DNA from 2 places in the Microlunatus panaciterrae genome. Region 2 is predicted to be linked to the other one. Evidence: predicted binding sites of a transcription regulator. Region 2 holds the regulator's gene; the other holds the start of a gene.

Region 1 (15,590 bases), 2.9 Mb from region 2:
GGTACTGGGGCAAACACCATCTCCCACGGCAAGCCGGCTCCGGGGTCCAACCACCAGAACCCATCCGGGTCGGCATGAGCCTGCAGGTTCCACCGTTCGGCCCACCAGGTCGCGATCCGTTCCGGCTGGGCGGCATCGACCGACAACTCGTACAACCGGTAACGCGGCAGGTCATCCACATCTCTGATGAAGGCGCACAACTCGTTGCCCTCGGGGTCGGCGAGCACCGTCCAACGGGGCAAGGTGGCGACCACGGTGGCACCAAGATCAACCAGTTCCTCGATCGAACCGGTGTGCAGGTCGAGGTGCACCCTGTTCTTCCCGATCTTGGGCTCGGGCACCGTGTTCAGCCAGATCGTGTGCTCTGCGACCTCGTCGCGGAGTACGGCGGGTGCACCGTCACCTTCGGCCCGCAGCCCGAGAGCAGCCGACCAGAAGGGCGCGGCGACGCCGGGGTGCCGGGTGTCGATGCACAGATCCTTGAACCTGGCAGTGGTCATGACGAAACCCTAGCCAACGGCCTCGACTTCGGGTAACTGTTAGATCGCGTCGCCACCCGGTGGCGTGTGGACTCGGCCCTTGGGGCCGGACCTTACGGAGGATCAGATGAGCGAGAGCACCTTGGACCCGACGGACGACGCGCAGAACCCCCTCGGCACCGAAGGCCCGGCCGACGGCGGCGCCCAGGGCGTACCCGGTCAGCATGATGGCGGAGCTGACGGCGGGGCCGACGACGGCGGCGCTGACGGCGGAGCCGACGGCGGGGCCGAGGGGCCGGCTGACGGCGGGGCCGAAGGTGTACCCGGTGAGCAGGACGGCGGCGCAGACGGTGGTGCCGACGGCGGGGCCGGCACCAGCTACTGACGGCGACGACTGCACTCGGTGCTGGCTCGTCCGTTCGCGTGACGACCAAGGTTCCGGGCGGGGTGCCGGGGGCTGAGCCCGGGCACCCCGCACTGTCGAGGTTGATCGGCGTCGATCGGATGCGGTTCGCTGAGGACTTCTGGGGGCGTCGGCCGCTGCTCACTCGGGCCGACGAACTGCCACGTGACTTCAGCGACCTGTTCTCTGGGGACGCTGTCGACGAGCTGGTGTCCGAACGGGGGCTGCGCACCCCGTTCCTTCGGGTCGCCAGGGACGGTGCGACCTTGACCGATCGGGCCTTCACCGCTCCCGGCGGCGTCGGCGCCGGCATCGGCGACCAGGTCAGCGACGAAAAGCTGGTGCGCCTGTTCGCGGACGGTTCCACGTTGGTGCTTCAGGCGCTGCATCGGCTCTGGCCAGCCCTGATCAGCTTCTCGCAGCAGCTCGCGGCCGACCTCGGACACCCGGTCCAGGTGAACGCCTATGTCACTCCCCCACAGAACAAGGGGTTCAGCGACCACTATGACGTGCATGACGTGTTCGTGCTGCAGATCGAGGGCGAGAAGCGGTGGCTGATCCATGAGCCTGTGCTTCCTTCACCGTTGCGCTCGCAACCGTGGAACGAACGGCGCGCGGCGGTCGAGGCAGCCGCGCTCGAGCCTCCGCTGATGGAGGTGGTCCTGCGCCCGGGCGACTGTCTCTACCTGCCGCGCGGCTATCTGCACGCTGCCAAGGCGCTCGGCGGAGTGACCACTCACGTCACCATCGGCGTTCACACCTGGAATCGGCAGCTGCTCGCGGAGCGGCTGATGCAGCAGGCCCTTGCTGAGCTGGCCAAGGACCCCGAGGTGCGGCGCTCGCTGGCCTGCGGGGTGTCGGTCAATGATGCTGATGAGGTGCGCGGCGATCTCGAACTGGTGCGTGAACGCCTGCTGCAGGTCATCCAGCAGATCGACGCCGGTGCCATCGTCGCCCGACTGCAAGGCGACGCTCGCAACGCCCAGCGGGCGGCGCCGTTGGGCCCGCTGCGACAGTTGCGAGCCTCGGCGGAACTCACTCCCGAGTCGGTGGTCAGGTTGCGACCACATCTGTCCGCGACGATCGACAAGAAGGCCGACGGTCGCGCCATGCTGCACAGTCGGGCGGGCAGCCTCGAGCTGTCCCCGGCTGAGGCCGCCGTCGTGGCCGGCATGGTGACTGGTGGCGCGCCGTCGGCGGGTCAGCTCGGCCTCGAGCTTGCCCGTCGGATGCTGCTCGACGGCGTTGCGGTGGTCGAGTGAGGTGCTCCGACGCCGCCCGGGAACGGTCCGACCCGGCTGTCGGCACAGCAGCACCGGCTCGGCGCTGGTTGTTGATCGAGCATCCGGGACCGTGGCCCGTGAACGCCTTCGCCGGCTCCGGTATCGCACCCGACGTCCAGCAGGCGATCAACGTCGCCGCGCACCAGGCACAGGCTCGGATTCTGCTGGTCCGCCGCCCGGGTCGACAGGCCCGGCGGACCCGCCGAGCCTGGGCCGTCCTCTCCTACGACGGAGCGTCGGTGTGGGGGCACTGGCAGTCCGACTCCGACCTCCTGCAGTCCGTGGAGGTGCTGAAGGCGCCTCCGTTTCCCACCTCGGGCCAAGGTGATCAGGTGCTGCTGGTGTGTGCGCACGGGGTCCACGATGTGTGCTGCGCCGTGCGTGGTCGTCCGGTGGCACTGGCGCTGCAGGCCGAGTGGCCGGAGGCGACCTGGGAGTGCAGCCACGTCGGCGGCGACCGGTTCGCGGCCAACCTGGTGGTGCTGCCCGACGGCGTCTACTACGGCGGCCTTGACCCGCTGACCGCTGTCGAGACCGTACGCGCGCATCTGGACGGCAGAGTCCACACCGACAGCCTGCGCGGGATGAGCGTGTTCCGCCCGCCGGCCCAGGCCGCTGTTGCAGCCGTGCACCGCCGGTACGGTCCGTTCGGTCCGCGTGACGTCGACGTGCGCTCGGCAGCGCACACCGACGACGGTGGCTGGACCATCGAGCTGAGCGCGGCGGATCGGCGGTTCATGGCGAAAGTGGTCACGCAGCACCGGCCGCCGGCGAGGCTGACCTGCCAGGCGACCCAGGACGCCCGGGCACTGGAGTACCACATCGAAGAGCTCGCCGAACTCCAGCCGGGCTGATCCGCTGCCGGTGGTCGAGGTCAGAACGGCGGTGCTGGTGACTCAGGAATGACGTCTCGATGATCCGACCAGAACCCCGCCGGGGGTCCCCAGTCGGGGTTGCGGACATAGCTGTGCCCGGTCGGGGAGATCCACTCCCAGCGGGCCCCTCGAGTGGACTGGATCTGCCAGCCGCCGTGGGTCTTCATCCGATGATGTCGCACACACAGGCTGGACAGGTTCGACAGCCGGGTCGTCCCCGACGCCAAGGCCTTGTCCACCTTCCGCGCGAACGGGTGCGGCACGACGTGGTCCGCCTGAACACTGTCCGCCGGCACATCACAGGTCGGGAAGACACAGGTCCGGTCTCGTGCCTGCATCGCCCATCGCAGGATCCGCGGCACCCGGTACGACGGCGTGTCGACGGCTCGGATATCGCCGCTGAACGGGTCGGTCAGGATGCGCACCAACCGAGCATCCTCCACCAGCGCCCGCGCATGATCGGCAGTGATCGGTCCATAGCCCAACAGCTCGGCTGGCCGGTCATCCTGACCCGCCACTGTGCTGGCTCGCATGTATACATGCAGCATCACCCGGGCAGCGCTGATCCCGGCTCGACGCGTCGTGTCCCGACCATCGCTGTCGGCCTGCAGTGCTTCGACAGCGCCCGCTGAGCGCCGCAACGGCTGAGCGCTCGGTTCACAGGTGTCGTCACCGTCGGCCAGCAGGCGGTCACCCAGCTGGCCGATCACCTGCATCAGAGCATCCGCCCGGAGACTGTCCAGCGACCGGGTGTCACCGCGGAGCTGACAGGGCCCCCGCTCGTCCTCCTCCCGGTGATGCTCGGCCCACGCTGCGGCGTTGAGCACTCGATAGGCCCAGGTGGCCTCGTCAGCCGAGAGGTAGGCGTGGAAGGTCGCCATCCCCGCCTCCTTGGGCCGAACCCAGCAGCCCCGGTTCGCCAGCTCGCGACGATGCGCGTCACCATGACCATCCGGACACCGGTCCATCACCAACCGCTTCAACGTGCGCTGCAGCTTGCGCGGCGTCAAGGTGTGGTGCTCAGCCACGACGTCGTCAATCCACTGCGCGTCTGCGCCCTGGTAGGGCACCGACGCCAGCTCCCGCGCCATGACCCGCACCCGGGCGCTGTCGAGCTCACCGCGGGCGAGGAGGTCGCGCACAGGCTCAACGTCGACGGCCATGCAGGCCGCGTTGAGGAGTTCCCCGGCTGCCGTCAGCGACAGACCCAGCGCAGCGCTGATGCCGTCGGAGCAGAACTCCTCGATCTCGCGCTGACAGCTGAACCCGACCTCCACCACCCCGGCGGCCCCCGGGAGCGGATGGTCCCGCTCATCCGGATCCGTCATGACGGCGCACTCGGCGAACGCTGCGACAGCCGCCAGCTGGACACCTTGAGCCCATCGCGACAGCCGCTCCGCGCCCGTCATCAGCTCCACGAGCTGAGCCGGCGACAGCTGCTCCGGGATGGCACGGCTGACTCCCGCCGTGAGCTCGGGACCGCAGACGCCCGTCACTCCGGCCAGTGGCCGCGGTGCCACGCGTGCCACGCCGACCCAGGGGTCCTCCGCAGTCGCACACTCCACCTGCCTGCCCAGCACCACTTGCTGATGCCCGGCCCAACGCTCATAATGCGACCATCCCTGCTCCAGCTCGGCGGCGATCGTCGCGTGGAACAGGTCGTCGGCGGTGATCTCGGTCTCCGCCAACGACTCCATCAGCGCGTCGACTTCAGCCGACCACTGCCGTGCTCGCGCAGTCTCAGCTGCACAGCGGGCCCGGTCTGCGTCGATGAGCCTCCGCACCTCGGCAGCAGCCGAGGCCGACAGCTCGGCTGACGCCGGCGCTGCGGCAGAAGAGACCCGACGATCGATACCGCGCATCGGCTTCTCCGCTCCTTCCACCGAGTAATCGAATCTTTGTTCCATTCTGGCGGCCACCTCTGACAGTTTCTCTGCCGCCTGCCGGGCGCCCAGGTGGACCGGCCAGCTGAGATCTTGTCCGCGTTAGGGTGAACGACAGGAGCGGCTGGGACCGCCGGCCAGGATGAATCGAGGAGTGCGAGATGGCGATCGCGACACTGAACCCGAGCACCGGTGAGGTGGAGAAGACCTTCTCTGCCCATTCCGCAGAGGAGATCGACGCGCTTCTCGACCGGGCGGTGGCGGCGAACGGCATCCTGGCGGAAACTGACTTCGCTCAGCGCGCCACCTGGATGCGCCGCTCAGCGGAGCTGCTCGAGACCGACGCCGACCAGGTGGCGGCCCTGATGGCCACCGAGATGGGCAAGACCGTCACTGCAGCCAAGGCCGAGGCGGTCAAGTGCGTCAACGCCATGCGTTTCTATGCCGACAACGCGGCGAGGTTCCTCGCCGACGAGACGCTGGCCGATCCAGATGTCGTCCAGGCCTCGGCGGCCCGGGTGAGCTATCAGCCACTCGGCACCGTACTGGCCGTGATGCCGTGGAACTTCCCCTTCTGGCAGGTGATCAGGTTTGCCGCGCCCGGTCTGATGGCCGGCAACACCGGCGTACTCAAGCACGCCTCCAACGTCCCCCAGTGCGCGCTCTACCTGGGCGAGCTGTTCGCCCGCGGTGGGTTCCCCGAGGGAGCCTTCCAGTCGGTCCTGGTGGGAGGCTCCGAAGTGGCGGGCCTGGTCGACGACCCGAGGATCGCCGCTGTCACCCTGACCGGCTCGGTCGGTGCCGGCCGAGCCATCGCCGCCCAGGCAGGTCAGAACATCAAGAAGTCTGTCCTCGAGCTCGGCGGCTCGGACGCCTTCGTGGTGATGCCGTCGGCCAACCTGGCCAAGGCCGTGGAGGTGGCCGTTCGGGCGCGTACCCAGAACAGTGGGCAGTCGTGCATCGCTGCCAAGCGGTTCATCGTCCACGCCGATGTGTACGACGATTTCGTTGCCGCCTTCACCGAGCAGATGGGCGCGCTCGTTGTCGGCGATCCGTTCGATGACGACACCGACCTCGGCCCGCTCGCCACCGAGCAGGGCCGGCAGGACGTCCATGATCTCGTACTGGACGCCCGCGGGCTGGGGGCGACCGTACTGACCGGTGGCGACCTGCCCGCGGGACCCGGGTTCTTCTACCCGCCGACCGTGCTGGTCGACCTGACGTCGGAGATGAAGATCACCACCGAGGAATGCTTCGGCCCGGTCGCATCGGTGTTCAAGGTCGACACTCTGGACCAGGCCATCGACGTCGCGAACGGCACCGAGTTCGGGCTCAGCTCCAACGCATGGTCCACCGACCCCGCCGAGATCGACGAGCTCGTCACCCGGCTTGAGGCGGGAGCGGTCTTCGTCAACGGGATGACCGTCTCCTTCCCCGAGCTGCCGTTCGGCGGGATCAAGTCCTCCGGTTACGGCCGCGAGCTCTCGGCCGCGGGGATCCGTGAGTTCTGCAACGTCAAGACCATCTGGCAGGCCTGACCGGTCCTGCCGTGCCGGGCTGCTGGAGACAGACGCAAGGTCAGACGTCGCGAGACAGCTGCAGCGTGATCGCCTCGTTGTCCAGCGTCAGCCGGTTCCCGGTGCAGGCCAGCCGAGCCGTGCCGTCCGGCGTCACCACCAGAGCCAGTTGCTGCATCGGAAGCCGATAGTCGAAATCCGGACCGGACAGCTCGGCTGAGCCCGTCGAGCGCGAGACCCTGAAGTCCGCCTGGCCGCCACCGGTGGCGACGAAGGTCCCCTCGATGGTCCCTGAGACCGTGAGCTCTCCCCTCATCTGGCCTGCCCGCACCTGCATGCTCCCATCCGGCTTTCCGGCCAGGGTCCATCGGTTGCTGTCGAAGGTGAGGCTCAGCCCGTCGCCCGATCCGCGCAGCGCCGCCGCTCCGGTCGGCAGCGGTAGGTCACGCTTCGCCTTGAACGAGCTGAGGTCATACCGCCCGGAGGGGCACGCAGGCGATGGCGTCGGTGTTCGGCTCGGCGTCGGCTCGGCAGCTGTGCTGCTGGAAGGACCCACGGAGCCGCTCTGCTGCGGCGAGGACGGCTTCGGTGCCGAGCCCTGTCCGCTACAGCCGACCGCCAGCAGGCAGCCGACGGTCACGACGACGGCGACGAGGTTTCTCACGAGTGAAAGATAACCCGGCGTAGCCGAGTGGCCGGCTGTCCGCACCGAGGTGGGCCGTCAGCATCCCTGTGGTGAACCGCGCTACTCTCCCGTGAGTGAGTGGTGCAGCGACGTCGGTCTTCATCTCCCGGATCAGGGACCTGCCGGTGATGGACAGTGCCGGCGACCAGGTGGGCAAGGTCCGCGACGTGGTCATCCAGCGCCGTGCCGGTGGTCACGCGCCTCGGGTCAAGGGCCTGGTGGTCGAGCTCTTCGCCCGGCGTCGGATCTTCATGCCGATGGCTCGGGTGCGGAGCATCAGTGCGTTCCAGGTCGTCATCTCCGGTGTCGTGAACACCCGCCGGTTCGAACGTCGCGAGTCCGAGACGCTCGTGATCGACGACCTCTTCGACCTCCCGGTCACCCGCCGGGACCGTCCAGGACCTGCGGTGATCTTCGATGTGGCGATGCGTCCTGCCCGCTCCCGGGAATGGGAGCTCAGTGACGTCGCCGTACGCGACGCCGGCAAGGGACGTCGGTTCGGCCGGCGGGGGCACATCACCATCCTCGAGTGGTCCCAGGTCAGCGAGTTCGCCGTGGACGATTCGGCCCAGGGCACCGACCAGCTGCTGGCCATGATGGAGGACATGAAGCCGGCCGATGTGGCCCGCGAGCTGCACGACATGACGCCGGAGCGGCGGGCCGAGGTCGCCTCTGCGCTGGACGACCAGAAGCTGGCTGACGCGATCGAGGAGCTGCCGGAGGATGAGCAGGTCCAGCTGATCCAGGGCATGGACAGCGAGCGGGCGGCCGACATCCTGGAGGAGATGGACCCGGATGACGCCGCCGACCTGATCGCCGAGCTCGCCCCGGAGATGGCCGAGGAGCTGCTGGGCCGGATGGAGCCCGAGGATGCTCGTGACGTCCGCCGACTCCTCAACTACGAGGAGTACACCGCAGGCGGCATGATGACCCCGGAGCCGGTGATCGTGGCACCGGATGCCACCGTCGCCGACGCGCTGGCGCTGGTGCGCGATTCTGAGCTGTCGGTCGCGCTCGCCTGCATGGTGTTCGTCTGCCGCAACCCGCTGGAGACCCCCACCGGCAGGTTCGTCGGCGGCGTCCACATCCAACGGCTGCTGCGTGAGCCCCCGTCGCTGCTCGTCTCCGGTTTGATCGACACCGAGCTCGAGCCGCTGCTGGACGCCTCCAACCTGCACGAGGTGAGCCGGTACTTCGCCACCTACAACCTGGTCTGCGCCCCGGTGATCGACTCCGAGCACCGGCTGATCGGGGCCGTCACCGTCGACGACGTGCTCGACCATGTGCTGCCCGACGACTGGCGCGGTACCCAGCTGGATGAGATGAGCAGTGTGCCCGGCGATGCGGAGGTGAGCTGATGCCACGTCTGAGGGAGAGCGAAAACCGGCGCCTGAACGAGCCGGGGCGCAGACGACGTTCGATGTTCTCGGGCGTCAAGGTGGATCGGGACGCGTTCGGCAAGTTCGCCGAGGGGTTCGCCAGGTTCATGGGTACGGCGCGCTTCCTGGCCTACATGACCGCCTTCGTCATCGTCTGGATCACCTGCAACGTGGTCGGCGTCTTCGGGCTCAAGTGGGACCCGTACCCGTTCATCCTGCTGAACCTGTTCTTCTCCACTCAGGCCAGCTACGCGGCTCCGCTGATCCTGTTGGCGCAGAACCGGCAGGAAGCCCGCGACCGCGTCAGCCTGGACGCCGACCGGGCTCAGGCTGCCCAGAGCCGTGCGGACATGGACTTCCTGGCCCGCGAGATCGCCAGTCTGCGGATGTCGGTCGGCGATCTGGCCACTCGCGACTACATCCGGTCCGAGCTCCGTCAGGAGCTCCGCGCGATCCTGGCCGACCTTGAGTCCGGCGGCGAGCACGAGGACGAGCGCGTCGAGGCGATCTGAGCCGGTTAGGGGTACTGCCGATCGGCTCACTAGGCTGGAGGCATGCAAGACCCTGAGTCCAACTCCCCCAGCCATCCCCTGCTCGGCCCGGTCAGGCAGGCCCTCGGGTCGGTCAACGACCCGGAGATCCACCGACCGATTACCGAGCTCGGCATGGTCAAGGCGATCGACATCGCCGACGACGGCCGAGTGCGGGTGGAGGTCCTACTGACCGTCTCCGGCTGTCCGTTGAAGGACACCCTGAGGCGGGACGTGACCGCAGCCGCCGGCTCGGTGAACGGGGTGACCGGGGTCCAGGTCGACCTCGGGGTGATGTCGGACGCGCAGCGGTCCGAGCTGCGTGAGCTGCTCCGCGGCGGACAGGCCGAGAAGGAGATCCCGTTCGCGCGCGCGGACTCGCTGACCCAGGTGATCGCGGTGGCCTCCGGCAAGGGTGGCGTCGGCAAGTCGTCGGTCACCGTGAACCTCGCGCTCGCCCTGGCCCGGCTCGGCCGCACCGTCGGCGTCCTGGACGCCGACATCTACGGCCACTCGGTCCCGGCCATGCTCGGAGTGGCCGATGCGCGACCGACGTCGGTCTCGGACATGATCATGCCGGTGCCCACCAACGGCCTGAAGGTGATCTCGATCGGGATGTTGAAGCCCCGCCGCGACCAGGTGGTCGCCTGGCGGGGGCCGATCCTCGACCGGGCGCTGACGCAGATGTTGGCCGACGTCTATTGGGGGGATCTCGACTTCCTGCTGCTGGACCTGCCTCCCGGCACCGGCGATGTGGCCATCTCGCTGGGCCAGAAGCTCCCGAACGCCGAGGTGCTGGTGGTCACCACCCCCCAACAGGCGGCCGCGGAGGTGGCTGAACGGGCCGGCACGATGGCCTCGATGATGAACCAGCGAGTGCTCGGGGTGGTCGAGAACATGTCCTACCTCGCCGTCACCTGCCCGCATTGTGGCGAGGAGCAACGGCACGAGGTGTTCGGATCGGGTGGTGGTGAGCGCACCGCCGAGGCCCTGACCGCGCGGTTGGGCTACGGCGTTCCGGTGCTGGCACAGATCCCGTTGGACCCACAGCTACGGGCCGGCGGCGACGACGGGGCGCCGATCGTCACGTCTGCCCCGGACCAGCCCGCCGCCCAGGCCCTGGCCGCACTGGCCGCTCGGCTGGCCACCAAGGGCCGGGGGTTGGTCGGAAGGCAGCTCGGGCTCGCCCCTGCCGGCCGGTAGCCAGACGTCTCAGGTCGCGTCCGGGTCGAACGGCGCGGTCACCCGCGCGGCAGCCGCGGCAACGGCCGTCAGGGCCGAATCGCCAGCGGAGCTGCTGTCGGCGCTGGAGAGGTCCCTGGCGCTGTTCAGCGCCGCGGTGACGTCGCTGGCGGCGCCACGACCTGCCCTGGTCGCATCCTCGAAGTCGCTCTTGACGTCGGCGACGATCGGCTCGACCTCATCGAGCAGGTGCTTCTGGATGAACGTCTTGGGGTTCAGGTCCCTGATGTCCAGGTCCTCGAACCCAGGTCCCAGCTCCTTGCTCAACTGTTCCTGGGCATTGCCGGCCAGATTGCGGACATAGCGGAGCACCTTGGCCGCCTTGCGGGCGAACTCCGGCAGCTTCTCCGGACCGAACAGGATCACCGCAGCGACCAAGAGCACCAGGAACTCAGGCGCGCCGATGTCAAACATGAGGCAACGTTAACCTTCCTTGCTGCCGAGCTTGACCTGGACCTCTCCGGCCCGGTCGTTGCGGGTGTACCGGAGAGTGATGGTGTCGCCGGGGCGATGTGTGCGAATCGCAACGATGAGCTCCTCGGCCTGGAAGACCCGCTCACCGTCGACATTGGTAATTATGTCACCGCTACGAAGACCTGACCGCTCCGCCGGGCCCTTGCGCTCCACGTTCGCCAGCCGTACACCGGTGTCGTCGGTCTGGCTCGTCACGGTCGCGCCGATCACCGGATAGGTGGCCTTGCCGTCCTTGATCAGCATCTTCCCGATCACCATCGCCTGGTTGATCGGGATCGCGAAACCCAGACCGATGTTGCCGTTCTGGCCGCTGCTCTGGCCGAGCGTCAGGATGGCGGAGTTGACGCCGATCACCCGCGCACCGGCATCGACGAGCGGGCCTCCCGAGTTGCCCGGGTTGATCGGGGCGTCGGTCTGGATCCCGTTGATGTAGGCCGAGGTGCTGTCGGCGTCGGTCGAACCGCCGACGACGACCGGGCGGTCCTTGGCACTGACGATGCCCTCGGTCACGGTGCCGCCGAGTCCCAGCGGGGACCCGACAGCGATGGCCGGCTCCCCCACCTCAGTGGCGTCGGAGTCCCCGATCGCGATCGGCACCAGGCTCCCGGTCGCCGCCACCTTGACCACAGCCAGGTCATAGCTGGGGCTGCGGCCGAGGATCTTGGCCTGCACCCGGCGTCCGTCCGAGAAGATCACCTGGATCGGGGAGGATCCGTCCGCACCGCCGGCGACGACGTGGTTGTTGGTCATGATCCGGCCGTCCCTGTCCAGCACGAAGCCGGACCCGGTGGACCCGCCGTTGGTGCGGTCGCCTACCCGGATGGTGACGGTGCTCGGCAGCACCCTTCGTGAGATCTCGACGGTGTTGACCTGGCCCGGAGGGGGTGCGATCGGCGTACTGGTGCCGCCTGGTGCTGTTGTCGGGCGCGGCGACGCGGCCGCTGGCACGCCGACCAGCCCCGAGCCGGCCAACTGCGCACCGCCGAAGCCCGCGGCGGCACCGACCAGCAGCGCGGTCAGCGCGGCCAGGGCGATGATCGCCGTCGCTCGCATCGGCTTGCGGCCACTCTTCGGCGGCGGATGGACCGGCGCAGGTGGTCGCGGTCGCAGGGGCTCGACACCTGGTGGCGCCGGAAACAGGCTGGTCATCGACGCCGTGTAGCCGGACTCGAGCCCGATCGGCTGGGTGTCGTCGATGTCCTCGCCTGAGGTCGCCATGGCACCTGGCGCGCCGGGGCCGAAGGGACCGTAGTAGGCGAACTCGTCAGGATCGTCGCCGCCGCGGCTCTGGCCTCCGCCGGACGCGCGCTTGTCGTCGCTCATACCTACCCGTTCGCGAGGTCAAAGATACGGGACCAGCCCGCTTGAACGCGGTCCATGGTAGTCCGGCTCAGGGCCGGCTGATGCGGGAGACTTCTCACCGCGGAACGACGCAGCGCCGCCGGCCCGTCGGACACGACGGTGAACACCGTCGCACCGGACTGCCAGGTCGCCATCCTCGGTAGACCGTCGCTGATGTAGGCCGCCAGGGTCGGGTCCCAGCTGGAGCCTGCCGGTGCCGCCGTCAGCGCGCCCCGGACCTCGAAGACACTGATGGTGGAAAGCCCGTCGCTGTAGACCATGTGCAGCACACCCGACGGGTCTGCGTCACCGCCGCTGCGCAGCCGCACCAGGGACAGGCCTGCCAGCTCGTCCCGGCAGAACCACCCCTGGCTGGCGAGCTCGCCTGCACTGGACAGGGTCAGCGTCGCTGTGGTCGTCGGCACCGCCAGCCGCGGCGCCAGATGCTCCATGAAACCCTCGTCGTTGCTGACCCGTACGGAGGTGAACCCGGCGGCCCTGATCAGGGCACCGGAAGCGTCGTAGCTTTCCTGCCAGAGGAGCAGGCCGCTGTGGTCATCGATCCACCAGCGGGCCCGCACCACCCGGGTGGCCGGGTCGACGGCCTCAAGCATCGTCGCGGACCGCCCGGCCACTTCGGCGCCCGCGACGCCGGTCAGCGGATAGCGCTCGAGCAGCAGGGTCAGCAGGTCACGGTTGACCACCCGTGAGGTCGCGGGGGCCGGCACGAACCCCTCGACCAGCCTTCTGCCCTTGCTGTTGCTCACGGCCAGCTGAGTTCCCTGGCCAGGCTGGAACGTGGCGCGCACCCGAGCCGAGATCGTGTGGCCGGTGCGCGGTACGGTCACCTGCTGCATCCCCGCATAGCCGACCGTGGTCGCGGCACCGACCGCCCGCTCCAGCAGGGCCAGGTTGGCCCGGTCGTCGAGCCGGGCACCGGTGGCGGGGGCTGGCCGGGGCCAGGCGCCGTCGGCAGCAGACTCCAACGAGGAGCCGGTGACCATCATCACCGCGTTGACCGCGTCATTGGCCAGCGGCAGCTGGGCGAGCATGGTGGCGAACTCGGCCCGGGCCCCGGCGGACGGGTCGGCGACCGCCGGCAGTTCGAGCGGTGGAGCCGCGGCATACCCGACGCCCGCAGTCGTCGCCACCATCGAGCCGACGACGGCGACAACGGTCGTGATGCGGCGTCTGAGTGCCCGCCTGGTGCTGGGCAACGCGCCCGGGCGGGTACGCCGAAATGGCCTGGACCATAGCGGCGCCGCCGCGTCCTGGCCGGCGATGGACACCAGCCGATGGGACAGGTCCGGCGGGCTCGGCTCCCGCGTCGATGCCCCGGCTCGGTTCAACATCTCCCGAAGCTGGCGGATCTCGGCAACCTCGGCCCGGCACCCGGCGCAGTCACTCAGATGCCGCAGCAGCAGCTGCTCGTCGGCAGGACTCAAAGCCCCGTCGACGTACGCCGACCGGAGCTCGGCGAGGTTGCTGCAGGACTTGCCCTTCACGCAGTCCTCGCCCTTTCCATGGCTCTGCCACGCTCGGCTGCCGTGACGCGAGGCGGGTCGATCTCGCCCGACTCGACCTCGACACCGAGGTAGCGAACCCGTTCTCCGGTCGGCCGACGGTGAGCCAGCGCCTCGCGCAGCTGGGCGCGGCCACGGTGGATCCTGCTCCGGACGGTACCGATCTTGATGTCGAGGACTCCTGAGACCTCCTCGTACGTCAGACCCTCGATGTCACAGAGGACGACCGCGGCTCGGAACTCGGGAGCCAGGTCGTTCAGCGCCGCCGCCACGTCGTGGTCGAGGTCGGCGTCGGCGAGCTGGTCGCCCGGGGTGGGCCAGCTGCTGGGAAGCCGTTCGTCAGAGCCCTCAGTGAGCCCGTCGAAGCGGATCTTCTGCTTCCGGCGGGCGGTGTCGAGGAAGAGGTTGGTGGTGATCCGGTGGAGCCAGCCCTCGAAGGTGCCGGGCTGGAAGCGGTGCAACGAACGGAACACTCGGACGAACACGTCCTGGGTCAGGTCTTCGGCGTCATGCGGGTTGCCGGTGAGCCGGTAGGCGAGGCGATAGACACGGCTGCCGTGGTCACGCACCACCTGTTCCCAGGTGGGAGGCGTCCAATCGGCATCGGACGGCGGCTGCCAATCCTCGGGATCGGGCGCAGGCCAGGTGGTCATCGGTTCCCTCCTGTTCCTGTGTCAGCCGAGCGTCGGATTCGACATCCTCTCCGGTCAGTGTCTCGCAGCATCCTGGCAAAACCCTGAGCCAACCCTGGCAGGAGTCTGTGCGACCAGGAGACACCAGTACCCTCAACGGATAACGAATCCGGGTGGGCGGATGTTCCCGGGGCGATGCCTCTCGCTGACGAGCGGCCGGTCAGAGACCGGCTGCGGCCAGGCTCGCCGCCAGCGCGTCGGTCTCCGCCGGGGTGGCCGTCAGCAGCGGCGAGCGCAGCCCACCGACGCCACGACCCTGCAGCTCCAGGCCTGCCTTCACCAGGATGCAGCCCTGGGTGGCGAAGATCCCGGTGAAGATGGGCAGCAGGCGCTGGTGCAGCTGCAGGGCCCCCTGTACGTCGCCTCCCAGGAAGCTCAGGATCATCTGCCTGGCCGCTCGACCGCTGAAATGGGTCGAGGTCCCGACCAGTCCGACGCCGCCGAGAGCAAGCAGGCCCAGGGTGAGTGCGTCCTCGCCGGAGTAGAAGGCCAGATCTGTCTCTGCGATCACCCGCGAGGACGCCACCAGGTCGCCCTTGGCGTCCTTGACCGCAACGATGCGGTCATGCTCCGCCAGCCTGATCAGGGTCTCGGTGGCGATCGGGACACCGGCACGCTGCGGGATGTCGTAGAGCATGATCGGCAGTTCGGAGGCATCGGCGACGGTCGTGAAGTGCTGCAGCAGTCCTGTCTGTGGCGGCTTGGAGTAGTACGGAGTCACCACCAGCAGGCCATCGGCCCCGAGCTCGGCAGCGGTCGCCGCCAGCTCCAGCGTGTGCCGGGTGTCGAAGGTGCCGACCCCCGCCAGCACGGCGGCCCGGTCCCCGACCGCATCGATCACCGTCTTCAGCAGCTCGGCCTTCTCGGCGTTGGTCGTGGTCGGCGACTCACCGGTGGTCCCGCTGACCACCAGGCCGTCGTTGCCCTGCTCATCCACCAGATAGCCGGCCAGCCGAGCCGCCGCCTCCAGGTCGAGCGACCCGTCGGGACCGAACGGGGTGACCATCGCCGTGAGCAGGCGACCGAAGGGAGGTTCAGCAGCAGACATGGCTCAGATTCTAGAGCCGCGGCTGTGGGTTGGACCGGCTGGGCTCAACGGGGATTGATCACGACCAGAGGGTCACCCTCGTTCACCACGTCACCGTCGGCGACGACGATCTCGCTCACCACACCCCCGACCTCGGCCAGCACCGGGATCTCCATCTTCATCGACTCGAGGATGACGACCGAGTCGTCGGCTGCCACCGTGTCCCCGACCGACACCTCCACTTTCAGGACTGCTGC
Region 2 (15,590 bases):
CGGGTGCATCCCGACCTTGCCGGTGAGCTCGCCCGCTTCCTCGTCCCCGAGCCCGCCCCTGCCACAGCCTGACTGCGCGCCCTGAGCCTGCCTACGCGCCCTGAGCCTGCCCACGCGCCCTGAGCTTGTCGAAGGGCCCTCGCGCCCTGAGCCTGCCCACGCGCCCTGAGCCTGTCGAAGGGCCCACGCGCCTGAGCCTGTCGAAGGGCACTGGTTGCTCTTCGACAGGCTCAGAGCGCGTGGTGGATGGTGGGATGCTCTTCCACTGGCTCCGAGTTCAGGCGGATCACAATGGGGCCGCCACCGGGGATCCACAACCCCAACGTGTCGGCTGGGTCTCTGGTAGCCCCGGCGCTATCGTTGTTCGGTGAGCCCGCAACCGACCGCAACAGCGCCCGCGGGTGCCAAGGCGGAGCATAAGCCGGGCCACCGAGAGGTGCTGGCTGCGGCGGTCGAGGAGATCGGCGGCGCCGAGCGCCCCGGTCAGATCCAGATGGCCGATGCCATCGCAGAGTCGTTCGAGACCGGCCGGCACCTGCTGGTCCAGGCGGGCACCGGCACCGGGAAGTCACTGGGCTACCTGGCCCCGGCATTGGTGCACCTGACCCGCCGCCCGCGCGACCGGATTGTGATCGCCACCGCGACACTGGCCCTGCAGAGCCAGCTCGCGACCAACGACATCCCGGCGGCCCTGGACGCCGTACAGAAGGTGACCGGCCGCCGGCCCAGCCACGCCATCCTCAAGGGTCGCACCAACTACGCCTGCCAACTGCGGGTCCATGACGGAGTCGGCGAAGACCAGGCAACGCTGATCGGGGCTGACGAGCTGGTCGAGACCATCCGCAGCGCGCCGCAGTCAGCGGAGTCCGCGCTCGGCGCGGAGGTGCTGGCCCTGCGCCAGTGGGCAGAGCAGCAGGACGCCTCCGGAGGAATGGCCGACCGTGACGACGCGCCGTCGCACACCGAGCGGGGCTGGCAGCAGGTGTCAATCCCGGTCCGCGAGTGCCTCGGAGTCCAGCGTTGCCCGTACGGCGACAGCTGCTTCGTCGAGAAGTCGCGGGAAAAGGCCCGCGCCGCCGACCTGGTGGTGACGAACCATGCCCTGCTGGCCATCGACGCCCTGCACGGCGGTACGGCGCTGCCGGAGCACACGATGGTGATCATCGACGAGGCACACGAGCTGGTCTCCCGGATCACCGGCGCGGCCTCGGCGGAGCTCAGTCCACAACTGGTCGAACGGGTAGGGCGGCGAGCCATGGCCCACCTCGACGACGAGACTGCGCTCGAGCTGCTCGAGTCGGCCGAGGCACTCCGCGGGGCCCTCGACCAGGCGCCGCTGGAGCGGATCGAGGACGCTGACTCCGCCGTGGTCCAGGCGTTCGAGTCGATGCGGAACGCGACCAGGCAGGCCGTCAGCGAGATGGGCAAAGAGGGCCAGGGCGAGGATCCCGAACGGCGCCAGGCAGCTGCAGCGGTGAAGGAGATCTTCGACGTCGCCGAGCGGATGGCGGCACTGAAACCGCACGACGTCACCTGGGTGGTCGAGCGGGAACGTTTCGGGCGGGAGGCCAAGGTGGCTCCGCTCTCGGTGGCCGGGCTGATGCGCGACCGGGTCTTCGCCGAACGGACCACCGTCCTGACCTCTGCCACACTCCAGCTGGGGGGCGACTTCAACACCGTGGCCGCCTCGGTCGGACTGAGGGCGGCCGAGCGCGACGACACCAGCCCGGTCGAAGACGGGCACGAGAGCTCCGACGACCAACGCATCCCGTGGCGCGGGCTCGATGTCGGATCGCCGTTCGACTACCGCCGCCAGGGGATCCTCTATGTCGCCCGGACGATGCCGCCGCCCGGCCGAGACGGTCTTTCCGATGTCGCCATGACTGAGATCGCCGAGCTGGTCTGGGCAGCGGGGGGTCGGACCCTCGGGTTGTTCTCTTCACGGCGGGCGGCGGAGGCGGCGGCGATCCACGTACGGCGACAGTTACCCAAGATGACCATCCTTTGCCAGGGTGATGCTCAACTGTCGGAACTGACTCGGCGCTTCATCGCTGACGAGCAGGCAAGCCTGTTCGGCACGCTCTCGTTGTGGCAGGGCGTGGACGTTCCCGGAGCGACCTGCCAGCTCGTCATCATTGACCGGATCCCCTTTCCTCGTCCGGATGAGCCGCTGATGCTGGCCAGGCAGCGCGCAGTCGCTGAGGCGGGTGGCAACGGTTTCATGGCCGTAGCGGCAACCCACGCTGCCTTGCTGCTCGCCCAGGGCTCGGGACGGCTGATCCGAAGGGTCAGCGACCGTGGGGTGGTTGCGGTGCTGGATCCGCGGCTGGTGACCGCCCGGTACGGCTCCTTCTTGAAGGCTTCGATGCCGGACATGTGGGAGACGATCGACCGCGAGGTCGCCGTCGGAGCTCTCCGGCGGCTGTCCGAGCCGGCGGCCACGTAGCTCAACCGTCACGCCGGTCCCTAGCGGCGTGAAGGGCTGTCTGGCACTCTTGCGGCTATGGAGCACAGTTACGACTTCGACCTAGCCGTGATCGGATCAGGACCGGGCGGTCAGAAGGCGGCCATCATGGCCGCCAAGCTCGGGCACAAGGTCTGTGTCATCGACAGCCAGCGCATGGTGGGTGGGGTCTGTGTCAACACCGGAACGATCCCGTCCAAGACGCTGCGTGAGGCCGTGCTCTATCTCACCGGCATGCAGTTGCGCGACATCTACGGCGCCAGCTATCGGGTGAAGGACGAGATCACCATCTCGGACCTGCTGAGCAGGCTGCAGCATGTCGTCGGACGGGAGACCGAGGTGATCCGCGCTCAGCTGATTCGCAACCACATCGAGCTGCTGCCCGGGATGGCCTCCTTCCTGGACCCGCACACGCTTGCGGTCGAGTCGGACAGCACGTTCGAGCACCGCACCTTGACCGCGGAGAAGGTGGTCATCGCCACCGGCACGACGCCGGCTCGGCCCAAACACATCAAGTTCGACGGCGTACGCATTCTTGACTCGGACCAGATCCTCGCGCTGGACAAGGTGCCGGACTCGATGGTGGTGGTCGGCGCCGGTGTGATCGGGGTGGAGTACGCCTCCATCTTCGCCGCTCTCGGAACCAGGGTAACCCTCGTCGAGAAACGGCCGCAGATGCTGGACTTCTGTGACCCTGAGATTGTCGAGTCGCTGAAGTTCCACCTGCGCGACCACGCCATGAGCTTTCGTTTCGGCGAGGAGGTCGCCTCGGTCGAGAGCTCTGGGCGAGGGACCATCACCACCCTCGGGTCGGGCAAGAAGATCGCCGCCGAAGTGGTGATGTACTCGGCCGGCCGTCAGGGCAACACTGCGCAGCTCAACCTCGACCTCGCCGGGCTGACTGCCGACGCGCGCGGCCGACTGGTGGTGGACAGCAACTATCGGACGGCGATGGAGCACATCTACGCGGTCGGCGACGTGATCGGCTTTCCGGCGCTGGCGGCTACGTCGATGGACCAGGGCCGGCTAGCGGCCTCGCACGCCTTCGGGGAGCCCGCCAACGAACTGCACGGACTGCAGCCGATCGGGATCTACACGATTCCTGAGATCTCCTACTGCGGCAAGACCGAGGCTGAGCTGACGGGTGAGTCGGTGCCTTTCGAGGTGGGGATCTCGCGCTATCGAGAGCTGGCTCGGGGGCAGATCATTGGTGACTCGTACGGGATGTTGAAGCTGATCGTGCATTCCGAGAACCGCAGCATCCTCGGCGTGCACGTTTTCGGCACCAACGCGACAGAGCTGGTGCACATCGGTCAGGCGATCATGGGGTGTGGCGGCACGGTCGACTACCTGGTGGACACCGTGTTGAACTACCCGACACTGTCCGAGGCATACAAGGTGGCGGCTCTCGACGTAGCCAACAAGCTGCGCGCCGTCGCCCGATTCACCAACGAGATGATCATCTCCGAGCCAAGCACTCTGTGACGATGATCATGGAGCGAAGATGATCAACGTAGCTTGCCGCTTGACTGCTGCTCAATGCCACCCCGCCGCTGAGCCTGGTCCATGATCAGATCCGGCGAAGGACCGCAACCACCTTGCCCAGAATGGAAGCATGGTTGCCGTCGATCGGGTCATACGCAGGGTTGTGGGGCATCAGCCAGACCTGCCCGTCCGTTCGTTTGAAGGTCTTGACGGTGGCTTCGGTGTCCAGCAGGGCGGCCACGATGTCACCGTTGTCGGCCGTCTGCTGCTGCCGGACGACCACCCAGTCACCGTCGCAGATCGCCGCGTCAATCATCGAGTCACCGCTCACCTGGAGCAGGAACATGGTGCCCTCGCCGACGAGCTGGCGGGGGAGCGCAAACACGTCCTCGATCCGCTCTTCGGCCAGGATCGGCCCACCGGCGGCGATCCGGCCGAGCACCGGGACGTGCACCGGCTCGGGATAGGCGTCGCCGATACCCGTCTGGTCGGGTCCGCTCTCGACGCCGGCAGCCGGACGGGTTCCGGACTCGCCGGGGAGCAGCACCTCAAGAGCGCGCGGCCGGTTGGGGTCGCGGCGGAGGAATCCTTTGCTCTCCAACATCTTCAGCTGGTGGGCGACACTTGAGGAGCTCGCCAGCCCCACCGCCTGCCCCATCTCCCGGATGCTCGGCGGATAGCCGCGCTGGTCGACCGCGTCCCGAATGACCTCCAGGATCCGACGCTGACGGGGAGTCAGGCCATCGGCATCGGTGGGGCCATCAGGCAGCGCGCTGACATTGCTGCCGATCTCGCCGAGCTGGGCGGCGACATCCTTGGCGCTGGGGCGACCGCGCTTCTTCGCTGGGGTGGGGCGCCCGGTGCTGGGCTCGTCATGTTCTGCCATGAGGCAAAACTAGAGACTGGCACTGACAAAATCAAACACCTGTTCGATGCGTGTCTTTGCCCGCCGCGACGCTGCAAAAGTGTCACCACCCTCGGCTTGACTGGCGATATCGGACGACACACATCGAACGCGTGTACGAATAGCGTTGGAATTGTCGGTCCGATGCGTTAGACAGGTGCCAGACAGTTTTTCGAACAGCCGTTCGATCACTTCCCGAGGAGTAACCATGAGCGCAATGACGATCCCGGCACTCGCGAGCCACCCGGTCACCGTGCCAGGCCGTGACGACGCGACCCGGCGCGCCTCGGTGCCCAGCCAGAGCCCACATGCCCAGGCCCAGCACGCCCAGCCCCAGCACGCCCGGCCCCAGCAGCCCAGGCCCCAGCACCCAGCGGTCCGCCCCGGCCGTCCGTCGCGAGGGACCGGCCGCGGCACGGCGCCGTCTGCCAGGCCGCGCACGAACGTCGCAGCCCCCCAGCTGAACCCGCTCGGGCGAGCCGTCCCGCGCGCCTGCGCCGCACCCGGGCCGGGTGTGCGACTGACTGAACGCGGCATCGCCGTCGTGCTGGTGGTCGGCCTGATGGTGGTCATGGCTGCCCTGGTGGTGGTGAGTGCCACCGCGCTGCGGGTCACCGGGGAGAACTTCCGTCCCACCACTGTCTCCCATCAGGTCGCGCCGATGGGATCCGGCGAGCTTTGAGCCGGCTTCACCGCTGACCTCTGGCTCCGACCGGATGGCTCAGTCTCCGAGCGTCGACTCGCGGGTGACCAGTCTGGGCGGGAGCTCGAGCAGGCCGTGGCGAGGGTTGCCGGCGATGGCATCGAGCAGCAACTGGGCCGCTCGACGCCCCAGAGCCTCCAGCTCCAGATCCATGGTGGTGAGCGGTGGGCGGCTGGCCAGAGCCATGACCTCCCAGTTATCGAAGCCCGTTACTGCCAAGTCGGTGGGGACGGCCCGGCCGAGCTCGCGCAGGCGGTCGCACACCCCGCGGGCGATCTGGTCACTGCCGCAGGTGATCGCATCGACGTCCGCGTGCCTGCGCAGCAGGACGTCCACGGCGTGCCGTCCCCAGCGTTCGGTCCATTCTCCATACAGCGGCGGACCCACCAACCGGTCACCCAACACCGCGACCGCAGCGGTGGCGCGTTCCACCGCACTCCGATGCCGCTCGGGTCCGGTCACATGCGCCACCCGTTCGCGGCCGAGCGACAGCAGATGATCGGCGAGCTGGCGCGCCCCGCCGGCATCGTCGACCACCACAGAAGCGTCAGCGGGGTCTGTGGAGGGGTTGAAGGCATAGACGGTGGGGACCGGCACCCTGATCGGCGGTCGCGCCTCGGTCCTCCGACCGGTCAGGATGATGCCGTCCACCCGGCGGGCGAGCAGGGTGCGGATGTAGTGCTGCTCGCGTAGTGGGTCGTCTCGGGTGTCGCACAGCAGCAGGGCCATCTCGCCGGCACTGAGCGCATCCTCAGCGCCCTGCATGATCGGGATCGAGAACCGGCCCGAGCTGTCGGTCGTGACCAGGCCGACGGTGTAGCTGCGACCAGAGGACAGGGCGCGGCCCCGGCTGTCCGGAGTAAAGCCGAGCTGCTCTGCCGCCTGTAATACCCGCTGGCGGGTCGCGTCGCGCAACTGACCGGTGTTATTCAGCGCTTTGGATGCGGTGCCGGGGGACACCCCGGCCAGGGCGGCGACATCGGTGATCCGCACGACCCCGGCGGGAACCCGAGCGCTCGACTGGATCTCCATCTGCACCTGCCTCGTCAGTGAAACACCTTTCCGGACCGATCCTACCTGCTCTGTGACGAACCACGATCGGTCAGCCGCGACGGCTGAGGATCCGCACCATTCAAGGGTTCTGGGGCTTGACAGCGATCTGGTGCGGTCCTAGGTTCTACACAGAAAACGTGTTCCTATTTTTCCGCAGGCCATCCCCAGGGAGATCACCCATGTCGACCGCTGCCGCCAACCCGAACGAAACCCTCAGCTCCGGGCAGGCACCCGCCCGTCCCGGGCCTCAGGCCGTGACCACCTGGCGTCCGCTGGGCCTGGACACCGCCCGGATCACCGGCGGCTTCTGGGCGCCGCGGCAGGAGGCCAACGCGGCGAAGGCGATCCTGTCCGGGCGCGAGCGGCTTGAGGACGCGGGCAACCTGCAGAACTTCCGCATCGCTGCCGGGCAGGGCGAGGGCGAGCCGATCGGGCCCATCTTCGCCGACTCGGACGTCTACAAGTGGCTGGAGGCGGTGGCGTGGGAGTACGGCCGCAACCCGGATCCGGCCCTGCTGCAGATGCAGCGTGAGGTGACGGCTCTGGTGGCGGCGGCCCAGTGCGAGGACGGCTACCTCGACACGGTGGTGACCCTCCGGCACGCCGACCGTGGCCGCTACTTCGACCTGCCCTGGAGTCACGAGCACTACTGCGCCGGTCACCTGATGCAGGCGGCGGTGGCCCAGGTGCGCTGCACAGGCGACCGGGAGTTGCTGGGAGTGGCGACACGGCTCGCGGACCACCTGGTCAGCACGTTCGGCGAGGACAAGCGGCATGACGTCGACGGGCATCCGGTGATCGAGATGGGTCTGGTCGAGCTCTATCGCGAGACCGGTAACGCCGACTACCTCGAGCTGGCGCGCTACTTTGTGGACGCCCGCGGCCACGGGCTGATGGAGTCCTACGGCAAGGAACCGACGTACTTCTCCGATCGGGTGCCCGTGCGGGAGGCCAGCAGCGTTGAGGGGCACGCGGTCCGTGCGGTCTACCTTGCCGCCGGTGCTGCCGATCTGGCCATCGAGACGGGTGACCAGTCACTGTTGGAGGCGCTGGCCGGACAGTTCGACCACATGTGGTCCACCAAGACCTTTCTCACCGGGGGGCTGGGAGCCCGGTGGGAGGGTGAGGCGTTCGGTGACCCGTACGAGCTCCCGTCGGACCGCGGCTATGCGGAGACCTGCGCCGCCATCGGCGGCATCCAATGGGCCTGGCGGATGCTGCTGGCCACCGGAGAAGCGCATTATGCCGACGCCATCGAACGAATGCTGTTCAACGGTTTTCTGTCCGGTGTCTCGCTCAGCGGGACCCAGTACTTCTACGTCAACCCCTTGCAGGTGCGCGGTGAGGCGCACCCCGACGGCGACCGGTCACCTGCGCACGGCCGTCGAGGCTGGTTCTCCTGCGCCTGCTGCCCGCCCAACCTGATGCGCACGTTGGCGAGCCTGGACGGCTACCTCGCCAGCTCCGATGCGGGCGGGCTGCAGATCCACCAGTTCGCGCCGGCACAGCTGACCTCCCCGGCGCTGTCGGTCGAGGTGGCCACCGAGTACCCCTGGCAAGGCAGGGTCGCGATCACTGTCACTGCGGCTAGCCCGCAGCCGACCGCACTCAGTCTCCGGGTCCCCGGCTGGGCCGATGGCGCGACCCTGAGCGTCGACGGCGATGCCGAACCGGTGACCGCAGGCGAGTACGCGGTGGTCGAACGAGTCTGGTCGGTCGGCGACCGCGTCGAGCTCGACCTGCCGCTCGCCGTCCGGCACACGTTCGCCGACCCGCGGATCGACGCCATCCGCGGCTGCATGGCTCTCGAGCGCGGCCCGCTGGTCTACGCCGTCGAACAGGTCGACCAGCCGGACGGGGTCGACCTCGACCTGGCTCAGCTCGTCAGCACCGCAGACTCGCACAGCGAGCATCGCGCAGACCTTCTCGACGGGGTCACCGTCATCACCGCTGCGGGCAAGGCTCCGTCAGCGCCCAAGATGAAGGGTTGGCCGTACCCGGCCCAACCCGGCGACCTCACTGGCAGGGACGTCGAACTGGTCGCCATCCCGTACTACGCATGGGCCAACCGTGAGATCGGCGCAATGCGGGTCTGGCTGCCTGCCACCTCAGCCTGACGCCCAACCCCCTTCGTTCAAAGGAGAACAGCCATGTCCCATCCTCTCTGGAAACCCAGTCGTCGTGACGTGCTGCGACTCGGCGCTCTCTCTGCCCTGGGTGCCGCCGTACCGGGGCTGGCCTCGTGCGGCGGTGACAGCGCCACCGGAGGAGGGGGCGGCGGGACCAAGCAGCTGCAGTTCATGTACTGGGGCTCGACCTTCGAACAGAAGGCGGTCAACAAGATGCTGTCCGACTTCGAGTCCGATCATCCGGGCGTCAAGGTCAAGCCACTCTTCACTCCCAGTGACTACGAGACCAAGCTGAACACCCTGGTGGCCAGCAACCGCGCCCCGGATGTGGCCTACATGGGAGACTCGACGGCGTTCCGGCTGGCCGAGAGCGGCAAGCTGGTCAACTTCTACGACTACCTGGACAAGTATCCCGCCCTCGCGGAGCGGCTGCCGGGCACGTACTTCTGGTACGGGGAGGACAAGCTGCTCGGCACCCAGACCGCCAACGAGATCTACGTGCTCTGGTACAACAAGCAGACCTTCTCCGACGCGGGTGTGGCTGTCCCGCCGGCCGAGGCGGCCAAGGCCTGGAGCTGGGACGACTTTGTCGCCAACGCCTACAAGCTGACTCTGGACCAGAACGGCAAGCGACCGGACGAGAACGGGTTCGACCCGAAGAAGATCAGGCAGTTCGGGTGCTCGTTCGGGATGAGCAACGGGCAGATGCAGGCGATGCTGGAGAGTCGCGGAGTCAGTTTCTTCGATGACAAGGGAACCACCTGTCTGCTGGACACCCCCGAGGCGATCGAGGTGTTCCAGAACGTGGCGGACCTGTCCTACAAGCACCATGTTGCGCCGACCTCGGTGCAGCTCGGCAACAACGCGCCGTCGACGACGGTGCAGCTGCAGACGAAGCGGATCGCCATGGCGGTCGACGGGCAGTGGACGCTGCTGGACCTGGGGGAGAGCAACCTGGACTTCTCGCTCGGGGTGCTGCCGAAGTATGGCAAGCCGATCACCACGTCGCTCGGTGGCGCCACGGTGATGTTCTCAGGCAGCAAGCACCCTGATGAAGCCATGGAGCTGTACATGTACCACAACGACGTCGACAAGGTGGACCTGTTTGCCAGTGGCCTGTGGATGCCGCTGGACAAGAAGTCCTACACCGACCAGGCGGCGATCGACTCCTGGACCAAGAACGACGTGCACCCGGCCGAGTACCGCACCGCAGCGGTCGACTACACGCTGAACAACTCCCTGCCGCTGTTCAGCCAGGGCATGAAGAACATGGATGCGATCAACAAGGTGATGGCGCCGGCGATCCAGCAGATCGATCAGGGCAAGAAGCCTGCGGCGGAGGTGCTCAAGCCGCTGGCCAAGAAGCTCAACGGACTGCTCAAGGGCCGCTACCCGGCCCAGCAGCTGTGACCCAGCCGCGCGCGTCGGCACGGCCGGGCCGGGTCCGCGCCGCGGGTCAGGTCCGGCTGGAGCGTCGCTGGGGCTGGATCTTCGCCCTGCCGGCGATGCTCGGGTTCCTGATCTTCACCATCGGGCCGATGATCGCCTCGGCGGTCTTCAGCCTCACCGACTGGTCGATCGGGTCGAAGCCGAACTTCACCGGGATGGACAACTACGTCCGGCTCGGCCACGACGAGCTGTTCTGGAAGTCGCTCACAGTGACCACCTACTACACCATCGGCTCGGTGCCGCTGGTGCTGTTGGTGGGGTTCGTCGCCGCGTTGCTGCTGAACCAGAAGATCAAGGGGCTCTCGTTCTGGCGGACGGTGTACTACCTGCCGACACTGGTGCCGGCCATTGCCAGTGCGGTGTTATGGATCTGGATCTACAACCCCGACTTCGGCCTGCTCAACTCGCTGCTGCGGCAGGCGGGTCTGCCCACCTCCCAGTGGATCTACAGCGAGAAGGCGGCCATCCCGTCGTTGATCATGATGAGCACCTGGGGCTTCGGGAACGCGATGGTGATCTTCCTCGCAGGTTTGCAGGGCATCCCGCGCAACCTGCTCGAGGCGGCCTCCATCGACGGTGGGGGTGCCTGGGCACGGTTCCGCCACGTCACGCTGCCGTTCATGACGCCGACGATCTTCTACAACCTCGTCACCGGTGTCATCGGCACCTTCCAGGTGTTCAACCAGGCGTACGTGATGACTCAGGGCGGGCCCAACAATGCGACCCTGTTCTACATCTACTACCTCTACCGGACCGCCTTCACGGAGGGCGCGATGGGGTACGCAGCAGCCCTCGCCTGGGTGCTGTTTGTGATCGTCCTGGTGATCACTGTGCTGCTGTTCCGCAACGCCCGGCGCTGGGTGTACTACGAGATGGGTGGGGCCCGATGAACTCGACCGTGACGACAACAGTCGACGAGCGTTCCGACACGCAGCGACGCGGTGGCAGGGTGGCCCCGACCGGCGGGCTGCGTCGGCGACCAGGCCGCCGGGGCGCCGGGCTCGTCGGCCGGGGCGCCCTTGCACTGGTGCTCACTTTGGGCGCTGCGGTGATGCTGGTGCCGTTCGTCTGGTTGGTGCGCAGTGCGTTGATGACGGACAACCAGATCTTCGTCGCCCCGCCTGAATGGTGGCCCAAGCCGTTCGCCTGGAACAACTTCACCGAGTCGCTGACCGCACAGCCGTTCGGGCTCTATCTCCTCAACACCATGATCATCGAGTTCTTCGTGGTCTCCGGCACCGTGCTCACCTGTGCCATCAGCGCCTTCAGCTTCGCGCGCCTGCGCTGGCGGGGGAGAAATGTCGTGTTCGCCCTGCTGTTGACGAGCGTGATGCTCCCGTACGCGGTGACGCTCATCCCCACGTTCGTCATGTGGAGCGAGATGGAGGCCCTGAACACATTTCTCCCGCTGACCGTGCCAGCCTGGTTCGCCGGAGCCGGCGGCGGGGTGTTCAACATCTTCCTGATGCGCCAGTTCTTCCTGACCATCCCGTTCGAGCTGGACGAGGCGGCCTACATCGACGGTGCGACGCCGTGGCGGGTGTTCTGGATGATCATCATGCCGCTGTCCAAGCCCGTCCTGGTGGTGGTGGTGATCTTCACCTTCATCGGAGTCTGGAACGACTTCCTCGGCCCGCTGCTCTATCTGGGTGACCAGGACAAGTTCACCCTCGCACTGGGACTGGCGTCCTTCCAGAGCAACTACACCGCGCAGTGGGGCTATCTGATGGCGGCATCCACGGTCGTCATCCTGCCGATCATCCTGCTGTTCTTCCTGCTGCAGCGCTACTTCGTCGAAGGGGTGACCCTGACCGGGATCAAGAGCTGACCCAGCTGGTGGGTTGCCCGGTCTGCCATGCTGGTGGGCGATGAGTGACTTCGAGATCCCGGCGGCCTTCGCCAAGAACGCCGACAACAGCCCGGAGTGGCGGCAGTGGTTGGACCAGCTCCCGCGGTTGATCCGCGATGTCGTCGACGACTGGGGCCTGACGGCAGTCGGTGAGTTGGGACACGGTTCGGCGGCTGTGGTGTTGCCGGTGCTGACCGGGGCGCGGGAACCAGCGGTGGTCAAGGTCGGATGGCCGCACGAGGAGGCTGAGCACGAGCATCTCGCCCTGCGGGAGTGGGGTGGTCGAGGAGCGGTCAGGCTGCTGCGTGCCGACCCCCGCCGCTCCGTGCTGCTGCTGGAACGCGCTCAGCTGCGCGACCTCACCACAGTTCCCGCCATTGAGGCCTGCGAGACGGTGGCGGCGCTCTACCCGCTGCTGCACCGACCGGCGGTGCCGCAGTTGCGCACCCTCTCGTCGCTTGCCCGGAGGTGGTCCGTCGAGCTGGGCTCGCTCGGACACGACGCCCCGGTGCCGCACCGCTACGTCGAGCAGGCCATCTCGTTGGCCACCGACTTCGCTGCCGACCCGGACACCGACGGGCTGATCGTGCATACCGACCTGCACTACTTCAACGTGCTGGAGTCCGCCCGGCCGGGCGGGGGCTGGCTGGTGATCGACCCGAAGCCGCTGTCCGGGGACCCGCACGTCGAGGTGGCACCGCTGCTGTGGAACCGGTGGGACGAGATCGCCGCCTCGGGAAACGTCCGGTGGGCCATCCGGGAGCGGTTCCACACCATCGTGGATGCCGCCGGCCTGGATGAGGACCGCGCCCGCGCCTGGGTGATCGTGCGGGTGGTGGTCAACGTGTTGTGGTCGATGGCCGAACGCGCCAACGGTCGACCTGCCGCCGCCGAGACGGCCGAGTGGGTCACCAACAACGTGACCATCGCCAAGGCGGTCCAGGACTGAGCCGCTGGGTGACCAGTGTCAGTTGTGCAGATGGGCGTAGCTCTGCGGGTTGTCCCGCAGGAAGTCCTCCAGCCCCTGAGCCGGATGCCCGGTCAGTCGGGGGACCCAGTCCGAGACGGCAGACACTTCACCGTGGGCGATGGCGAGGTAGGACGTGACCCAGCCGTCCACCTCGAACCTCGGAGCGCCGAACTGGGCCCGAGATGCGTAGGCCTCCTCGAGGGTCTCCTCCTCGTACCGGACCGTCAGGCCGCTGACCCGGCTGATGGTTTGCGCCGCGTCGGCCAGGGTGATGGCCTCAGGCCCGGTGACGTCGTAGGACTGCCCGTCGTGACCACGTCCGGTCAGCACGGTCACTGCCACGTCCGCGACGTCGCGGTGGGCGACGGCGGCGACCCGGCCGGTGCCAGCCGGCCCCCTGATCACGCCGTCCGCCCCGGCCAGCGCGGGCAGCATCGCCAGATAGAAGCTGTCCCGCAGAAACGTGTAGCCCAGTCCGGAGCCGCGGATCAGTTGCTCGGTGTACCAGTGGTCGCGACCGAAGGTGAACGTGCAGTTCGCGGCCGCTCCCTGGAAGGAGAGATAGACGATCCGCTCCACCCGGGCCCGTACCGCGGCCTCGACCACGTTGCGGTGCAGGGTCTGCCGGTCGGCATCCTCCCGGGCACTCACCATGAACACCGTGGCGCAACCGGTCAGGGCGGCCTCCATCGAGCTCTGGTCGCCGTAGTGCGCCGGCGGGCCGGGCTCAGCACCTGGCAGGTGCGGCAGGCGCTCCGGGGCACGACCGATCAGCCGCAGCCCCACTCCCGCAGCCGACAGCTGGCGGGCCACCGCCCCGCCGACCTGCCCGGTCACCCCAGTGACGGCAATCGTGCTCATCGGCTCAGGCGTGTCCCGGCTGCCCGGCCGAACCGGGGAGTGGCGGGGCATCAATCACGATCGTCTTGACGATCTTGTCGGCAAACGTCTGCCGCTTCTCGTCCCACAACGGCCAGAGGTAGCCGACATAGGCCAAGCCGTCCAGGATGTGGCACAGGTCGCGCAGGAACGCATTGCCGGCGCCGACCGGCTGCAGGGTGTCCTCGCTGATCAACTTGATCTTGAGCATCCGCTTGCCGAGCGACTGACCGGTGCGGCCACCGACGATCCAGCGGTTGTAGATCTGCCAGCCCAGTGCTGCCAGCGTCAGCAGCATGCCGACGCCCATGAAGACGAGCGCTCCGCTGAGGTTGGGTGCGACGTTCGGCTGGGAGGAGGTCTGGAAGGTCGCGGACATCATCAGCACATAGCCGATCGTGAAGGGGATGTAGGCGATGTAGCTGGGAATGCCGTCGATCAGGAAGGCCCCGACGCGCTTGCCCCACGAGGCGTAGTCCGACCGCAGCGCGGCGACCTGACCGTAGGGGTACGCCTGCTGCGGCGGGTACGCCTGCTGCGGGTACTGGCCGTACTGCCGCTGATCGTACGAGGGCTGGCTCCCGTAGCCCTGCTGGTTCCCGTAGCCCTCTTGCCCGTAGCCCTGTTGCTGCGCGTATCCGTGTTGCCCGTAGCCCTGTTGCCCGTAGCCCTGCTGGGCCGCCGGGTCTGAGTTGGACGTCCCGTAGCCGGTCCCTTGCTGGTAGTTCGGCTGGGGCTGGCCCTGCGTTCCGTGGTCGGAGGCGGACCCGCTGCTGGCTGGGCCAGCAGGGCTCGGCCAGCCAGAGGGGTTCTGATCACTCATCTGAAGGCTCTTTCGGTGGGTGGTGGAGCGGGCGGGCGAGACGAGTCTAGGGGAGCGGGGTCGGCCGTGGCCCTAACTGATGGAGAATGGGGGAGTGCCGATCACGAACAGTCCCACCACGAACGCCGCCACCATGAACGGCTACGTCGCGAAGGACTTCAACCCGGTCAGCGGGCTGAAGGCGCTTGGTGGGCTGTTCGGTTACGGGTTGGCCATGAGTGCGCTGTACGCCACGACGGGGGTCGGAGTGCCGTGTCCCTTTCGAAGCCTGACCGGCTGGAACTGCCCGCTGTGCGGCGGCACCCGAATGGGCAGGTCCCTGCTTGAGCTCGACCTGGTCTCGGCCTTCCGGTACAACCCGCTCGCGCTGGTCGCGCTCGTGCTGCTCGGGGTTCTCGGAGTGCTGTGGACGGTCGAGGTGCTGGGTGGGCCGAAGGTCCGGCCGCCGGCCGCGCTTGGCGCCAGGCTGAAGCGCGTCCATCCCACCCGCTGGTCGTTGATCGGACTGGCGGTGGCCGTCGTCTACACCCTCGCCCGCAACCTGGTCTAGGGTGACTGCGCCGGCAGGGGTCAGGGTGGCGGCCCGATCTGCCGGGCCCGGTCGCCCTCTCCTTGTGCCAAAACTCATCAGAACGCGAGTTTTCTCGGGGTTTCGGGTCCAATCTCGTGCAGAACTCGTCAGAACGCGACTTCTGGGGAGCTTCGGGGCCTTCTCCACCTCCAGAAGTCATCAGAACGCGACTTTTCACACCGACCGTTCCTCGTACGAGACTCCGATCCCTCGTCTGAGCCGCCTGTCCCCTCGTACGAGACGACAAGTCGTCACGCGACCACTTGTCGCAGCTCCCAGCCACTATGGTCCGAGCACAGAACTCGTCGCGT

The links. Region 2 encodes LexA, which represses DNA repair genes until DNA is damaged. Its sites were predicted from a motif close to TCGAACANNTGTTCGA; they were not measured.
Region 1: a site for LexA is predicted at 4,931-4,946, ahead of JOE57_RS04215 (HNH endonuclease signature motif containing protein). Genes of this name have one in related genera too.

The regions. Positions count from the first base shown of each region.
Region 1 covers NZ_JAFBCF010000001.1:952,617-968,206, forward strand. Annotated here, with positions in the region: gene JOE57_RS04195 (VOC family protein) at 1-500, opposite strand, end outside; gene JOE57_RS04200 (hypothetical protein) at 607-864, shown strand; gene JOE57_RS04205 (cupin domain-containing protein) at 903-2,144, shown strand; gene JOE57_RS04210 (sucrase ferredoxin) at 2,141-3,019, shown strand; gene JOE57_RS04215 (HNH endonuclease signature motif containing protein) at 3,040-4,902, opposite strand; gene JOE57_RS04220 (aldehyde dehydrogenase family protein) at 5,085-6,461, shown strand; gene JOE57_RS04225 (hypothetical protein) at 6,502-7,104, opposite strand; gene JOE57_RS04230 (magnesium transporter MgtE N-terminal domain-containing protein) at 7,200-8,483, shown strand; gene JOE57_RS04235 (DUF1003 domain-containing protein) at 8,483-9,016, shown strand; gene JOE57_RS04240 (Mrp/NBP35 family ATP-binding protein) at 9,059-10,237, shown strand; gene JOE57_RS04245 (sec-independent translocase) at 10,247-10,690, opposite strand; gene JOE57_RS04250 (S1C family serine protease) at 10,700-12,073, opposite strand; gene JOE57_RS04255 (zf-HC2 domain-containing protein) at 12,076-13,596, opposite strand; gene sigE (RNA polymerase sigma factor SigE) at 13,593-14,267, opposite strand; gene dapA (4-hydroxy-tetrahydrodipicolinate synthase) at 14,467-15,354, opposite strand; gene JOE57_RS04270 (biotin/lipoyl-binding carrier protein) at 15,399-15,590, opposite strand, start outside.
Region 2 covers NZ_JAFBCF010000001.1:3,875,858-3,891,447, forward strand. Annotated here, with positions in the region: gene hflX (GTPase HflX) at 1-72, shown strand, start outside; gene JOE57_RS17690 (ATP-dependent DNA helicase) at 494-2,446, shown strand; gene sthA (Si-specific NAD(P)(+) transhydrogenase) at 2,504-3,949, shown strand; gene lexA (transcriptional repressor LexA) at 4,035-4,835, opposite strand; gene JOE57_RS17705 (hypothetical protein) at 5,062-5,535, shown strand; gene JOE57_RS17710 (LacI family DNA-binding transcriptional regulator) at 5,575-6,588, opposite strand; gene JOE57_RS17715 (glycoside hydrolase family 127 protein) at 6,789-8,726, shown strand; gene JOE57_RS17720 (ABC transporter substrate-binding protein) at 8,760-10,148, shown strand; gene JOE57_RS17725 (carbohydrate ABC transporter permease) at 10,145-11,077, shown strand; gene JOE57_RS17730 (carbohydrate ABC transporter permease) at 11,086-12,015, shown strand; gene JOE57_RS17735 (aminoglycoside phosphotransferase family protein) at 12,056-12,985, shown strand; gene JOE57_RS17740 (SDR family oxidoreductase) at 13,004-13,867, opposite strand; gene JOE57_RS17745 (RDD family protein) at 13,872-14,708, opposite strand; gene JOE57_RS18830 (DUF2752 domain-containing protein) at 14,803-15,258, shown strand.